Regions from separate parts of the Psychrobacillus sp. INOP01 genome, predicted to be linked through region 2. Evidence: a T-box and tRNA genes for the amino acid it is inferred to sense, from the RefSeq annotation. Region 2 holds a T-box; the other holds one or more tRNA genes.

Region 1 (8,040 bases), 340 kb from region 2:
ATTTTATCGCTCCTATCATAACCTTGTCATTACCATACCCTGTGCTCATACCAAAGGTCTTCATTTCCTCTAAATAATCATAATCTATTAATAGATTACTACGAGGTCCAATTCCATCTTGATTGATAAGTTCATCAAATAATCTATATGTTTGACGCGCGCCTCCAAGGTAATTTGGGTCATTAGTGTGAATACTCGTTAACCCTAAACGAATAGCTTGTTGCAAGCCCGCTTGTAAAGCACTCTTTAATTGCTCATAGCTTTTTTCTGGAATATGTTTGGAAATTACTGTTGATGCAGTTTCCAACAATAATCCATTAGGTTTGTTCGTAATAGAATCTAATACGATCGTACCGCCGTAGGGAATATTCATATCTGGATGATAGCCACATATTTTCAGAGCTTTGCTATTGACCAAAAACGCATGTCCACAAATACGAGGTAAAAAAAGCGGCGTATTCAACGAAACCTTGTCTAATTCTTCAATAGTTGGAATCCTCTTATCTGGAAATACATTTTCATCCCAACCCCTTCCTAAAATCCACTCACCAGGTTTTATATTAACTACCCATTTCTCGATGGAATTTAGTAATTCATCTGTAGATTTTACTTTAGTGAGATCCAGTTCCTTAGAGTTGATACCGACGCTTGAAATATGTAAATGACTATCTATTAAGCCTGGCAAAACAGTCCTACCTTCTAAATCGATAATTTCGGCTCCATTTCTTCCCCATTGAAGTAGAATTTCTTCATTCGTCCCCATATCCACGATTCGTTCATTAAGCGTAAAGATCGATTGCACTATAGGTTCTTTCGGATTCATCGTGTATATCTGACCATTTATAAAAATAGTTTTCACATTCTTCCCTCCTTTTATTTATATTTATTATAAAGTAATCTCTCCATAATTCTAGTTAAATATTTAGATATTTTACAATATTCCGTCTTTTTAAATTATATGTAATCCTGTAAAAATGTAGAACAGTTCTATATGTGCCACAAATCGGCGGAACTTCGGTTAGTCGGCATAATACTACTCGAAACTTTAAGTTGGTAAGATACACTTGTAGCATCTTAAATGTAAATGTTAGAAAATCTGGAGATGAGTCCGACCTCCTTATCAAAATTCACTTTAACCAAACATTGTGCACTTAGAATATAATGGTTATCTAAATAATTAAATATCTTCCATCAAGCTGGTTTTGGTGATAAGATAAGAATGTAGGTAGTTCGGTCTAATAACATAAAATGAACGGATCCCTGAATTACATCAAAAATAACCATATATCCCTTAGGGGTGCACTGGTCTCAGTAGCTCAGCTGGATAGAGCAACGCCCTTCTAAGGCGTCGGTCGGGGGTTCGAATCCCTCCTGGGACATACACAAACTTATAAAGGCTATACAAGTTGAATCACTGACTTGTGTAGCCTTTTTTGTGTTATTAAATGTTAGCGCAACCTGGTTCAAAGAGTTTTTGAAGGCTAGTACAAAGCGTAAAGTTGCATTCTGAATTAAGAATCCTAAACACTTTATATCGAAAAATTATTAGCCTAACATCTAGAAACAACCCTTCTCCTAGTTTGAACTTTAAATAAGAGCATTAGAAAAAAAGGAAGTCCAAAATAGGACTTCTTTTTCTAATGAAATATATTCTTTTTATGCCACTTGAAATACGGTTTATTCTCTTCATATCGAGCAATCTTCTTTTTTTGATAGATATTGTAAATTAAATAATCATCCTCTGGAATAGAAGCAGAAATATGTAATCTTCCTTGTCCATCAAATGCAATATAACCTTTATTATATAAAGCATCATGATTACAGCAAAGGAGTATACCGTTATAAGGATCTATCCTTTCATTATGCGTACTATCTTTCCAAGGTTTAGAGTGACTTGCTTGAAGTAAATCTGGTAATACAATATCGCACAAAGCACATTTATTTTCCCACAATGGCAATAAGTCTTCCCTAAACTTTTTTTGGCCTTTACGTATCTTTAATTTTACTTCAGATTCCATTTCAGCAATCATTGGAATAATGGTGTTACGCTCCGTACGGCGTACTGTACCAATTGCTAATTCAAGCTGCTCCACATCTACTCGGTAGATGTTCAGATCACTTATAAGTTCTAATAATTTTATGACAAGTTGTTCATTACAAGGATATAAATAACCTGAATTTCCATTTCCATCCTGTTGAAATGGTGAATACTTTATTGGAAGCAGTGTTAAAATCTCATTGAAGTTTAAATGGACATTTAAAGGCTCTTCTAATTCATGATATTCTAGCTCTACTGAATATCCATTATCAGACGAGTACTTATGACTTTCCATACTTAAAGTCTTAGATATTACCTGACATCCAGTTTTAGCAACACTAATCGCAACAATATTTCCTTTGACATAATGAAAGATACGGTCTCCTTCATTTACTTCCTTCATTCTTAGCCATGAATGGGGTACTTGTCCTCCACTGTCTTTTTGTGGAGACCTAATAATACCTAATTCTCTTTCTTCCTGATATGTTTCTCCTTGCATAACAATGAAGCTTTTCATTTATAGAACACTCCCTAAATTACAGTTCAATTCAAATACCTCAAAAACCTAATACTATTCGTAATTTACATTATTTCCGTAACTATAATACCTTCACTTTAATATAACAACATTACAATAGATTCTTAACCCAATTATAGCATTTCAGCTATGATTGAGTTACGTATTGAAAAATGGTACCTATTCGCTCTGCAATTACCTTAATATTATCTTAAACATAGTATACTTCAAACAAGCTCAGTTTACTTTGTCATAAAAAAATCCCCCATTCAATAGAATCGGAAGATAGTTTCGTGTCTGACTTTGCATAAAATGATAGGGATAAAAAAAGGGACTAAGTCTCGGACCGAAGTCCTGACTTAATCCCTGTCTAATCACAAACTCTTATTTACCAAGAGTTCATAGCCTTTAATATTATGTCCCAGGAGGGATTCGAACCCCCGACCGACGCCTTAGAAGGGCGTTGCTCTATCCAGCTGAGCTACTGAGACAAGTACTCCCCCACCTAAACTGATAGGAAAGACAAGATTTATTATATAATGATAATGAAGTTAAGTCAACACTATTTCAAAAAATTATAAAGTTACTTTTTCAAGTAGTATATGTTCATCTGAATAAAACAGAACTGTCCAAGAATCCTCGTTTTTTTCAGCTATTGCGTAGCTTTTTTCTTTACGTCCACGAGGTTGCTGAAGACTGCCAGGATTGATAAATAAAATACCTTCCTGCATTTCTGCTCCAATTAAATGCGAATGACCAAAACAAACTACTGAGGCTTGTACTTCCTTTGCTCGATAAAAAAGAGGCATTAAAGTCGATTTTACATTGTATTTATGACCATGAACTACAAGTACTTTGGCATCTTGGACAGAAAATAACTCCTCTAGAGGAAATCGATCATCTATATCGCAATTTCCACGAACAACATGAATAGGAGTATCAACAAAGTAACTTGCATTTAACTCACTATCCCCACAATGAATAATCGCATCCACTTCCTGTTGGTGTTGCTCAATGACTTTTTCCATTATGTTAGTTGCACTATGTGTATCACTCATTATTAATAGCTTCATTTCCCTCACCTATCCTTCAGAAATTATTTCTTTCAGACCCAATGAAAGTTTTTTTATCGCATTGCCTCGATGAGAAATAGCTCCCTTTTGCTCCGCTGTTAGTTCAGCCATCATTTTTTGTTGGGAGGGAACATAAAAGATTGGGTCATATCCAAATCCATTCGTCCCTTTTCTTTCGGTCCCAATTATTCCCTCACATGTTCCTCTGACAGTGAAAGGTTCTTTGTTTGGGGATGCAACGGCAATAGCACATACAAACCGCGCCGTTTTTTCTGATTCTTTGATACCTTCTAGCTCTTTAAGCACTTTATCGATATTTGCTTCATCACTTTTCTCTTCGCCTGCATAACGGGCAGAATAGATACCTGGACGCCCATCAAGTACGTCAATCTCTAAACCACTATCATCTGCAATAACCATCGTTTGTAAGTGGTTTGCTAAGGAAGTAGCTTTTAATAATGCATTTTCTTCAAAGGTCGCGCCTGTTTCCTCTATATCCATTTCTTCCGCCACATCATGTAGCGTTTTAACTTCATATCCAAGTGGGTTAAACAAAGCCTCAAAGTCTTTGGCTTTCCCTATATTTTTAGTAGCAATAATAATCTGTTTCAATGATATCTCGTCCTTTTTCTCTAATTTTAAAAGCCAACTTACCTAAGGGTGTACATTAGGTGTATTAACAATACCCTGCAAGCAAAAGAAGACCCCGCTATTCGAGGATTCTCAAGCTAACAGGGTCATTTGAATGAAATTGTTCGAACATCTGCACTCTGTATTTCCAACCATTTCTCTACGATCGTTTTAAATATTGGCACAGAGCCTGTCGTATAAAATATTGGTGTTTCTTTCTGTTTAATTGGATTACTAAGTTCATGGTAATTTAGATACTCTTTTACATCATGAGCAGTTTCTTCCGCAGAAGAAAGGACATTTACATGATTCCCAACTGCCTCTTCAATATGCTTTTGCAAAAGTGGATAATGCGTACAACCTAAAATGACGGTATCAAATTGCTCTTTCTTTAGTGGCGTTAATGTTTCCATTACCATATTTCGAGCAAATTCACCTTCGTATTCATTACTTTCTACAAGTGGTACAAATGTGGGGCATGCCAGTGGAATCACTTTACTAGACGTATTTAAAGAAGCAATGGCTTCCTCATACGCACCACTTTTGATAGTACCGCTTGTACCTAGCACTACTATTTCACTGCTTTTTGTTGCTTTAATCGCCGCTCTAGCACCAGGGAAAATTACACCAATAACAGGAAAAGGCATCTTATTACTTAAAGAATTGAGTGCTACTGCAGTTGCAGTATTGCACGCAATTACTAGCATTTTGATATTCATTTTTGCTAAAGCATTAGCCATTTGCCAGGTAAATTTTCGTACCTCTTCGCTTGTTCTAGGACCATACGGGCATCTGGCTGTATCACCAATATAAATTATTTTTTCATTCGGTAGTAATTGCATAATTTCTTTCGCAACTGTTAACCCACCAACTCCAGAGTCTATAACACCAATTGGGGCTTTCACGTCAATTCCTCAGTTCTTCATCTCTTGATGTAATTTTTCTAATAATATGGATAAATTTGCAACTTCAGCTTGATCAAATTGTTGAAGTACATCCTCTAAATACTGTTGTCGTTTATCTATAACTTCTTCTATAATTCGTGCGCCCTCTTCTAACAAATGTATACGAACAACACGACGGTCTTGTTCATCCCTTATACGCTTTACAAGGTCACTTTTTTCCATACGATCAATTAAGTCCGTAGTTGTACTAAAAGCTAAATACATTTTATTGGATAAATCTCCGATAGTCATATCACCAAGCTCGAGTAGCCATTGAAGTGCTACAAACTGTGGAGGCGTAATAGTGTAGGCACTTAAAATCTGTCGACCCTTTTGTTTAATGATTCCAGATATATGTCGAAGCTCTTTTTCTAAAAAAGCAACTTGGTCCTGATCTAATATTGTCTTATTTATATCCTCTGCCATCTATTCCTTCACTCCTCAAAACAATAACCTTCTTCTATTATTGTGACGTGTTATGAGGAAAATGGCAAGGATTCATATCAATTCAACGATAGTTCACCTAATCGTAATAATTCTACAATCGCTTGAGACCTACCCGAAACTCCTAGTTTTTGTATTGTATTTGAAATATGGTTTCTAACTGTTTTCTCGCTTATCGATAACAAAGCTGAAATTTCTTTCGTAGAATTATCTTCTACTAATAATTGAAAAATTTGACGTTCCCTACTTGTCAAAATCGAACGATGCTGATTATTGTCGTACAATGCCATAGCCCCCTATCCACTCTCCTACTAACGTATGTAGCACGGGGATGGTAGGTGACGGCTAGTTAATACTCTTTTGAAAAACTTCTCGTTCTTCTTTAGACCATTTTGCAGCACGACCAGTATTCTTATCAATTTGAACAATGGATCCACGTCCAGTAAAGACAATTTCACTTTTTTCGTTCTTCGCCATGTAATGTATATCCACAGAGGAAGAACCAACGGAATTTGCTTTCACATAGATGTGGAGCAACTCATCAAAGAATACTTGTTTTACATAATCACATTGCAAATCAGCGACTACCGGAATTTTTTCTCCCTTTGGATTTAACCAGTCATTCATGAGTTGAATATGCTTAAAGTATTCAATTCGCGCATACTCAAAATAAGCAAATGTAACTGTATTATTCAAATGTCCATACATATCCGTTTCTGAAAAACGTACACTAACCTCTGAATAAAAACGGAAGTCCTGCTCCCATGACGCACTATCTTCTATGTATTTAGCTTTCATAAATTACACTCCCTTTAAAATGAATGAATATTCATTTATTGTAACAGAGAAAGAAAAAATCTGCATAGAATAATAATATTCTACACAGATTTTCTTATAGCATCAATTGTCTAGCTTCAGCGCCTTGCTCCTGCGCAAAGCTCGTCGCAGAAAAACGTTGCCCCTCGAGGTTAAATGCGAATCTTTTCCGTCCAAACAAGTTGGACTGCAAATCTTCCCATTTACTTGTCGGGGCATACATAGGCGCTTACGCATTTCTATTAATCAACCATACGGTCGCTTCCGAAGAAGTCTTTGAACATTTGAACAGTAGTATCACGGTTCAATGCAGCGATAGAAGTTGTAAGTGGGATGCCTTTAGGACAAGCAACAACACAGTTTTGTGCGTTACCACAGTTCGCAAGACCACCATCTCCCATAATTGTATTTAAACGTTCATCCTTGTTCATAGAACCAGTTGGATGTGCATTAAATAAACGTACTTGTGAAAGCGGTGCTGGTCCCATAAAGTTAGAACTACTGTTTACGTTTGGACAAGCTTCTAGACATACACCACAAGTCATACATTTAGACAATTCATATGCCCATTGACGTTTGCGTTCTGGCATACGAGGTCCTTCTCCAAGATCGTATGAACCATCGATTGGAACCCATGCTTTTACTTTTTTCAAAGAATCGAACATGCGTGTACGGTCCACTTGAAGATCACGTACAACCGGGAATGTTTTCATTGGTGCTAATTGGATCGGTTGTGTCAATTGATCGATTAATGCTGAACAAGATTGACGTGGACGACCATTGATCACCATTGAACACGCTCCACATACTTCTTCCAGGCAGTTCATATCCCAAGTTACAGGAGTTGTAGATTTACCATCTACATTTACCGGATTTTGACGAATTTCCATTAACGCCGAAATAACGTTCATATTCGGACGATAATTTACTTCGAATTTTTCCCAATATGGTGTAGATTCAGGAGTATCTTGACGTAAAATCTCAAATTTTACTTTTTTTGTTTCAGTCGCTGTTACCATTATTAATTGTCCCCTTTCGCAGAGTAATCGCGTTTACGAGGTGCAATAAGAGATACGTCTACTTCATCATAATGGAAAACTGGAGCCCCTGTAGCTGGATCAAATTTCGCCATAGTTGTTTTCAAGAACTCTTCATCATTACGTTCTGGGAAATCAGGTTTGTAATGCGCTCCACGGCTTTCATTACGATTAAGCGCACCTAATGTAATAACGCGTGCTAAATATAACATATTTTTAAGTTGGCGTGTAAATGATGCACCTTGGTTAGACCATTGTTGTGTATCATCCATATTTATATTTTCATATCGCTCAAGCAATTCTTGAATTTTCTTGTCAGTTGCTTCTAGTTTGTCATTATAACGAACAACAGTAACGTTATCCGTCATCCATTCACCTAGTTCTTTATGAAGCAAGTACGCATTTTCTGTACCCTTCATAGAAATAGTTTGATCCCATTTCTCTTGTTCTAACTTTAATTCTGCTTCAAATATAGAATCATCCAAATCGATTGCATGAGTTTTTAGTTCACTCATGTATTTAACTGCATTTGGACCTGCAA
Region 2 (8,040 bases):
AAGGATATAGCGGATATTACACTTCACTATAATTCATTGACCAATGTGGCCAAACGCGTTTTCCTTTATACGAACAAATCAGTAGTGACGTATGTGGAAGCTATACCATTTATACTAACAAAGCAGACCGAGGCTGAATTACGATTGGATATTTCTAAAACTATATTGCAAGAGTACATACACGACGAAGAGACGATTAAAATGTTTGAGACTTTTTTCAAGTGTAACTTAAATCTTTCAGAGACAGCTAAAGTACTCCATCTGCACCGCAACAGTCTACAATATCGATTGGAGCGTTTTTTTGATAAGACCGGGATAGATATTCGCCAATTCCATGATGCAATGACGGTATCCTTGGCATTAATAGCTAGAAAATGATTTTTGGTAAACATACACTAAATTTTTCTTCATCTTTGTGCACTATTCCCATTTCTTGAAAATTTAAAATATAGTATTCTATTAGTAATGAAAGCACTTTCAATTCAAGGGGGAAATAGGATGGCTGAACTTAAATTAGTAAATATTAAAAAGGTATATGACAATAACGTAGTTTCTGTAGAAGACTTTAATTTAGAAATAAGAGATAAAGAATTTTTAGTATTGGTTGGTCCATCTGGTTGTGGTAAATCGACGACATTACGTATGATTGCTGGATTAGAGGAGATTTCTTCAGGGGATTTGTTTATCGGTGATAAGCGAGTAAACGATGTTCCTCCAAAAGATCGTAATATTGCAATGGTTTTCCAAAACTACGCGCTATATCCACATATGGACGTTTATAATAATATGGCTTTTGGACTGAAGCTTCGTAAATTTAAAAAAGATGAGATTAAAAAACGTGTAGATAATGCTGCAAAAATTTTAGGGCTGGAGAGCCTATTGAATCGTAAGCCAAAAGCTCTTTCTGGTGGTCAACGTCAGCGTGTAGCACTTGGTAGAGCAATCGTACGTGATGCTGAGGTTTTCTTAATGGATGAACCACTATCTAACTTAGATGCAAAGCTTCGTGTGCAAATGCGCGCAGAAATTCAAAAGCTACATAGCCGTCTGCAAACTACAACTATCTATGTAACGCATGACCAAACAGAGGCAATGACAATGGCTACGAGATTAGTAGTTATGAAAGACGGGGTCATTCAACAGGTTGGTGCGCCAAAAGAGGTATATGACGAGCCAGATAATGTATTTGTTGGTGGATTTATTGGATCTCCAGCGATGAATTTCTTAAATGGTAAATTGGTTGGCAATTATTTTGTGATGGATGATGTAAAGTTACTTGTTCCTGATGGCAGACTTAAAATTCTTAAAGAACGTGGGTATGACGGAAAAGATGTCATTCTTGGTATTCGTCCAGAGGATATTAATGACGAGCAAGTTTTCCTAGACTTCTCTCCTGAAACGAAAGTGAGTGCATCTGTAGAAGTTGCTGAGTTAATGGGTGCAGAAATTATTCTTTATTCGCAAGTGAACAATCAAAACTTCGTTGCTCGAGTTGACTCGCGTTTCAATATTTCAGCAGGGGATACAATTGACTTAGCATTTGATCTTAGTAAAGCACATTTCTTTGATAAGGAAACGGAACAACGCATTAAATAGAAACAAGCCGCTAAAGGGATTAAATTCCTTAGCGGTTTTTATCATTCAACCTGGGGAACATTTCTCGTGATCAAGCTTGTTGTGACTCCCACAAAAAAGATAGTAATAATCGATAGGAGTAGCGTATCAGCAGACAATAATAACCCTCCACATAACACAACTATAGAGTCAATAATAAAGATAAGTATACCTACATTAATACCCGTTTTATCACTAAGTAATTGAGCGACTAAATCTGTTCCTCCAGTACTTGTCTTAAACCTCAGCATCAAACCAATACCAACACCAACAAAAATTCCGCCTGAAATAGAGCTGTAAATCGAACCAATATGTATGAATCTTACCAATGGCTGAAATAAATCAATTAGAAAGGAGGAGATGATCATCCCATGTAAACTATTATAAAAATATTCCCGATAATTGAACCATGCGACGATAAAGATTGGGATACTAAAAAGAATAATCATTAACCCAGGCTTTAAAGCCCAAAGATAATTTAATATTAGTGCTATGCCGATAATCCCACCGTCTAATACCTTATAAGGTATCAAAAAAAGATTAATACCTAATGCTATAAAAATACTACCAACTAGTATAACCAAGCCTTTTTTCATCCAATACATCTTTTCAACTCCCAAGGACATCCATGTTAATAGACTATGAAAAAAAGGAAGTGAAAATGTAAAAAAATAATGCCATGTTAAAGGAAAAAGTTGAATTATTGTAAAACGTAGTTATATCCCTACCTAACGCTATAGGTTAGTTCAAATAAAGGATTTTAAAATAAATTAATTGTTTTACTATTTTTACACTGGAGCTTTTACTTGGGGTTACTAAAGCAAGTAAAGCGAATATAAAGCTAAGCCATAGTCAACATCTTCTACTCCGATTCCCTAAACATACTAGTCCTATGAATGTATTCTTTTCCACCAATACTTTCATAAAAGCCTAGTTCAGATTTATTTTTTTTTAATTAGCCAATCCGTAATAACGATATAATTTGAAATGTAACATTTAAATGGTTGCTTAAGAAGATTCGAAGGTTAAAATGAGGGGGATTATTCAATGAAAGATTATGGTGACGATTTATTTAAAGGCACAGCTTGGTATTATTCACGATATAGACCATTATATTCTGCTACTTTAATCAGATATTTAAGAAATAAGTTTTCTTTAGATGGGAACGATAACATGCTGGATTTGGGCTGCGGTGATGGGCGTTTGTCATTAAGGTTCTCTGATTGGTTTGAAAAAATAGTAGGGTTGGATACAGAGCCAGAGATGATTCAGGAGGCTGAAAGAATTAGTAAAGAAATTAGAGTTGAAAATACAGAGTGGTTTATTGGTGATATTGAAGAATATAAACGAAATACCAAAACAACTTTTAGATTGGTGACTATTGCAAAGGCATTTCACTGGATGGATAGACCACGGGTTCTTGAAAGTTTATATGAAATGGTTGCTGTTGGTGGAGGAATAGCTATTATAGATAATTACTCTCCTAATGAAGCACTTCTGCCATGGCAACAGACAGTTCAAGAAGTTGTAAAACATTGGTATGGGGATGAAAGGAGAGCAGGGAATACTACTTACTGTCATCCAACAGTCAGCCATCAGGAAATTATATCAAGTTCAAAGTTTGACCTAGAGGTTTATCAAATACCTTCGTATGAGCACAAATGGACACTGGATGCTATAATCGGAAATCACTATTCGACTTCTTTTGGTGCTAAACAGTTTCTAGGAGAAAATGTCGATTTATTTGAAAAACATTTAAAAGAGGAATTATTAGCTATTGATAAAAATGGTGTGTTCAAAGAGCAAATAAAAACATCGGTTAAACTTGCTCTAAAAAACATATAAAGAGTATCTTGTTTAACTAATCTCGTGTTTTAGTTAAACACAACAGTCATTTCGATGGTCTATTATTATGTCCAATATATAAAATCGATTTCTATGAAATTTAAAAAACACTTAAAATCTATAAATTTGCACAACAATAAAGACTCATAGAAATATAATTTTATCGCTTAGCATGCGCAGTTCTCAATCTTAACTTATCTACTCCCAATCGATCAATAACATTAATTTGGTCAAAAAGAAAAGTATCGAACGATTTTATATTCAAGTTTTCCCTACCCTTTTTCCAATTTCTATTTGAATTTACAAAAAATTCTCTGTTTTTTATTTTCATTATGTTATGATAATTTCATCATAACTTTCAGTCAGCAGGGGGATTTTTTGTGAAACGTTTTATGCAGTGGGTGCTACAGTTAGTTGTTGCATTCATCGGTATTCTGCTAATTAGTGGATTGCCAATTCTTATTAATGGTTTTCAAAAAGGAGAGTTTTGGTGGAGAGAATATGGGGAACATTTACTCATAATTTTTCCTTTGAATCATTTCCTAGATACATATTATAGTAGTAATATCGGAGAGTATATATTTTATTCTCTAGAAATATTATTTCTAGCACTTCTTGTTGCAGTTGTTTTCGCTCTATCATTCACAGTAATAACGATGTTATTTAAAGAACGTGCACGACAACGCATCAAAACATTGTTTTTCTTTTTGGAATCGGTACCTGATATTCTTGTTATTTTACTTATCCAATTATTAGTTATCATTATCCATAGACATACGGGCGTTTTTATGCGAATCGCATCTACTGGTGGAGAAAAAATCTACCTCCTTCCAGTTTTTTGTCTAATGATATTGCCAATGGTTCAGCTTTACCGCTTAAGTATGCTGACGTTTGAAGCGGAAGAAAGAAAATTGTATGTGGAGCTCGCTAGATCTCTTGGATTTAATAAAGTAATCATTTTACTTATACATATTTTTCGTAATGCTATCATTAGTATTTTCTTTCAATCTAAAAAAACGATGTGGTTTATGCTGTCAAATTTATTCATCCTAGAGCGAATGTTCAATATGCCAGGGATTATGTTCCACTTAAGCGAGCATATGTCTGGAGAGTTATTTTTAATAACTGTTTGTAGCTTTTTCATACCAGTGTTCATAATATATAGCTTTTTTGAGTGGTACTTTTTACGTCGGACAAGCCGTGGAGGTGCTGCTTTATGAAATTACTATGGAAGCAACCCTATTTTGTATTTGGTTTTCTCATAATAGCTTTCTTTCTTATCGGAAGCTTTGTATTTGAATGGATAAATGGTCCAGATCCTAAGCAAACCTATTTTATAATGGAAAAAGGGCGAGTTATCGAGGCAGCACCGCTTTCGCCAAGCTGGATGCATCCGCTAGGTACCGATCAATATGGCTATGATATGTTCGCTAAAATTATGCTCGGTGCAAAATATACGATTATTTCAGCTATGGGGGTCGCTGCAGTACGTATGCTAATAGCCGTGCCCTTGGGATTTGCAATCGGGACATATTGGCAAAAACGTCGTAGCATGATTAATAGTTTCATTGATCCTCTTCATTATGTACCGATGTCTATTTTTTCCTTTTTAATGCTCTATCCTGTGTTATGGGAGCCGATGGAAGGATTCTCCACAACTGTCTGGGAGCGTATTGTTATCCAAGTTGTATTAATGGCCATTATTACGGTTCCGATTGTTGCTTCTCTTATTGGAAATGAAGCTAACTTATTATATCAGCAAGAATATATCCTTGCCTCGAGAACTCTTGGTGCAACAAAGTTTCGAATTATTACAAGACATCTATTCCCAATGATGCGAGAAAAACTATTCGTCCTATACGGTCAACAAGTCGTGGAAACATTAGTTGTCTTCACTCATTTAGGGCTTTTACAACTGTATATCGGAGGGACAGATGTCAGTTATGATCCAATGATGGGTGATCCCCCAAAATCGATTGCGTATGAATGGGCAGGTCTATTTGGGTCATCCTTCCGATATTTGCAGGGAGTTCCATGGCTACCACTTGGTCCAGCTATTTGCTTTGCCTTGGTCATTTTAGCAATTGCTGCGATGATAGAAGGTTATACAAGAGCAGTAAGCGGTCAGGTGAAAATACCAAAGCGCAGGAAAGTTTCATTTGTCTCTGATAGAACAGTTGAATGGAACCAACAACAATTAAAAGAAAAAATGCAGTTACTGTATAAAGAAAAACAAAAACTATAGAGAGGACTCTGTAGTTTTTGTTTACTAATTATTTATCTACTTTTTTTCCTTTTGTTAGTTTCGTGAATGCTTTCATTTCTTTATCAGGGTTTGGGAGATAATTATATGGATTTCCTTCCTGTCCAAACTCCTCTTTTGTTTCAAACTGAATACCGATCTTTGCCCCAGCAGTTGAGGTAGGGTTATTTATAATATTTTCTTTATCACCATCAAAATGCGGAGTCGAATTCACATTTTGATTGTCACTTCTTCGTGGCATTATATCATCTCCTTTGTAGTTAATATGACAAAGGAGAGGTTGTTCTATTCGAGGTTTGGGTTTTTCAATTTTGCTATGTAAATTTATTTAACAGATGAATCGAGGTTTTAACAATGACTATGCCAATTATTGAAACATCAAGATTATTATTAAGAGAAGTTACAAACGAAGATGCATCTGACATGTTACGCTATTTGTCAGACAAGGATGTCGTAAAACATATGGGACTAGAACCTTTTCAATCTGTAGAAGACGCATTGGATGAAATCGGTTGGTATCAGTCTATTCAAGAAGATGGCTCAGGAATTAGATGGGGAATTACACTAAAAGATTCTGGAAAGGTTATTGGAAGCTGTGGATTTCTTAATAGGAGTACAAAGAATTTCCGCACTGAGGTTGGTTTCGAATTAAGCAAAGAATATTGGGGAAAAGGAATTGCAGGTGAAGCCTTGGAAGCAGTTATTAAGTTTGGGTTTGATAATTATTCTTTGGAACGAATCGAAGCTTTAATAGAACCTGCTAATATCCCTTCACAAAAGTTAGTGGAGAAGCAAGGGTTTAAAAGAGAGGGACTACTAAGACACTATGAATATACTTGCGGGAAATTTGATGATTTGTATATGTATTCCATTTTAAAAGGGGATATTTGATATTGACACCACCCTGAATTTTTTGTACGATATGTAAAATCGTTATATGATAAATTCGTTGAAGAAGAGAGTAATCGATACGAGGCTGGAAAGCGAGTTAGGGGTGGTGGGAGCCTAATACACGAAGGGTCGATGAAGCGCACTTTGGAGAAATATCCTGAACGTCTAGTAGGGAAAATCGGGGAAGACACCTCGTTACGAACGTAAAAGCGGTCACAATTGTGGCAACTAGAGTGGTACCACGGGAATTTTAGCTCTCGTCTCTTATAAGAGACGAGGGCTTTTTATATTGGAGGAGAAATCATGAACCTGACAAATCAAATCGCATATGTCATTTCAAATGCTTTAGAAAATGAATGGACTGTTGATCAAGTAGAGCAGTTACTAGAAAAGCCTAAGCAGATGGAATTAGGAGATATTGCATTTCCATGTTTTACGTTAGCCAAGAAATTACGTAAAGCACCGCAACAAATAGCGTTAGAGTTGAGTACGAAGCTACTGGATAATTTAATAGCAAATGTTCAAGTCATTGGTGGGTATGTGAATATTTTCTTCAATCGGACGTTAGTTACAAACCAAGTTTTACAATCTATAACGTCGGATCAACAGCAGTATGGAAGTAAAAGTATTACGCATAAAAAAATTGTGATTGATTTTTCCTCACCGAATATTGCAAAGCCTTTTTCAATGGGACATTTACGTTCAACAGTAATTGGAAATGCGCTAGCTAATATTTCGGAGAAGAATGGGTATGAAGCTATACGCATTAATCATCTAGGGGATTGGGGTACACAATTTGGCAAGCTTATAGTTGCTTATAAATTATGGGGAAACAAGGAGAAAATCCTTGCAGCGCCAATTGAAGAGTTATTAAAGATTTACGTGCATTTTCATGACATTGCAGAAAAAGATAACTCTTTAAATGAACAAGCTCGTGCAGCTTTTAAATCGCTCGAAGAAGGCGATGAGGAGGCACTATCCTTATGGAATTGGTTCAAAGAGGCATCTTTAAAGGAATTCCAATTAATCTATGAACTTTTGGGTGTTAACTTTGATTCGTATGCTGGGGAGGCTTTTTATAACGATAAAATGACTAAAGTGGTCGACGATTTAAAAGAGAAGGGATTGTTAATTGAGTCTGACGGTGCTTTTGTAGTAGAACTCGAAGATATGCCGCCAAGTCTTATTACTAAAAAAGATGGGGCTACCCTTTATGCTACACGCGATCTAGCAGCAGCAATGTATCGTCATCAAACATATAATGCGAGTAAAACCTTTTATGTTGTGGGAAATGAACAAACACTACATTTTAAGCAACTATTTTCGGTTCTTCAAAAAATGGGGTATGAATGGTCTAAACAGCTAGAACATGTACCGTTTGGGATGATGCTCAAAGACGGTAAAAAAATGTCTACGCGCAAAGGTAA

Evidence for each region. A T-box is a leader RNA that pairs with one kind of tRNA and senses whether it is charged. The one in region 2 lies ahead of argS (arginine--tRNA ligase), so its partner is inferred to be a tRNA-Arg.
Region 1: it encodes a tRNA-Arg, which carries the amino acid that the T-box ahead of argS (arginine--tRNA ligase) is inferred to sense. The anticodon was not compared.

Annotation. Positions count from the first base shown of each region.
Region 1 is NZ_CP073315.1:579,586-587,625, forward strand. It holds gene KD050_RS02955 (amidohydrolase) at 1-859, opposite strand, end outside; tRNA gene KD050_RS02960 (tRNA-Arg) at 1,306-1,379, shown strand; gene KD050_RS02965 (HNH endonuclease) at 1,638-2,555, opposite strand; tRNA gene KD050_RS02970 (tRNA-Arg) at 2,973-3,046, opposite strand; gene KD050_RS02975 (metallophosphoesterase family protein) at 3,131-3,628, opposite strand; gene KD050_RS02980 (XTP/dITP diphosphatase) at 3,638-4,240, opposite strand; gene racE (glutamate racemase) at 4,366-5,163, opposite strand; gene KD050_RS02990 (MarR family winged helix-turn-helix transcriptional regulator) at 5,173-5,628, opposite strand; gene KD050_RS02995 (helix-turn-helix domain-containing protein) at 5,706-5,930, opposite strand; gene KD050_RS03000 (acyl-CoA thioesterase) at 5,992-6,444, opposite strand; gene sdhB (succinate dehydrogenase iron-sulfur subunit) at 6,705-7,481, opposite strand; gene sdhA (succinate dehydrogenase flavoprotein subunit) at 7,484-8,040, opposite strand, start outside.
Region 2 is NZ_CP073315.1:235,397-243,436, reverse strand. It holds gene KD050_RS01310 (PucR family transcriptional regulator) at 1-378, shown strand, start outside; gene KD050_RS01305 (ABC transporter ATP-binding protein) at 499-1,596, shown strand; gene KD050_RS01300 (YitT family protein) at 1,638-2,219, opposite strand; gene KD050_RS01295 (class I SAM-dependent methyltransferase) at 2,662-3,459, shown strand; gene KD050_RS01290 (ABC transporter permease family protein) at 3,840-4,679, shown strand; gene KD050_RS01285 (ABC transporter permease) at 4,676-5,704, shown strand; gene KD050_RS01280 (hypothetical protein) at 5,733-5,963, opposite strand; gene KD050_RS01275 (GNAT family N-acetyltransferase) at 6,077-6,613, shown strand; T-box leader at 6,663-6,881, shown strand; gene argS (arginine--tRNA ligase) at 6,917-8,040, shown strand, end outside.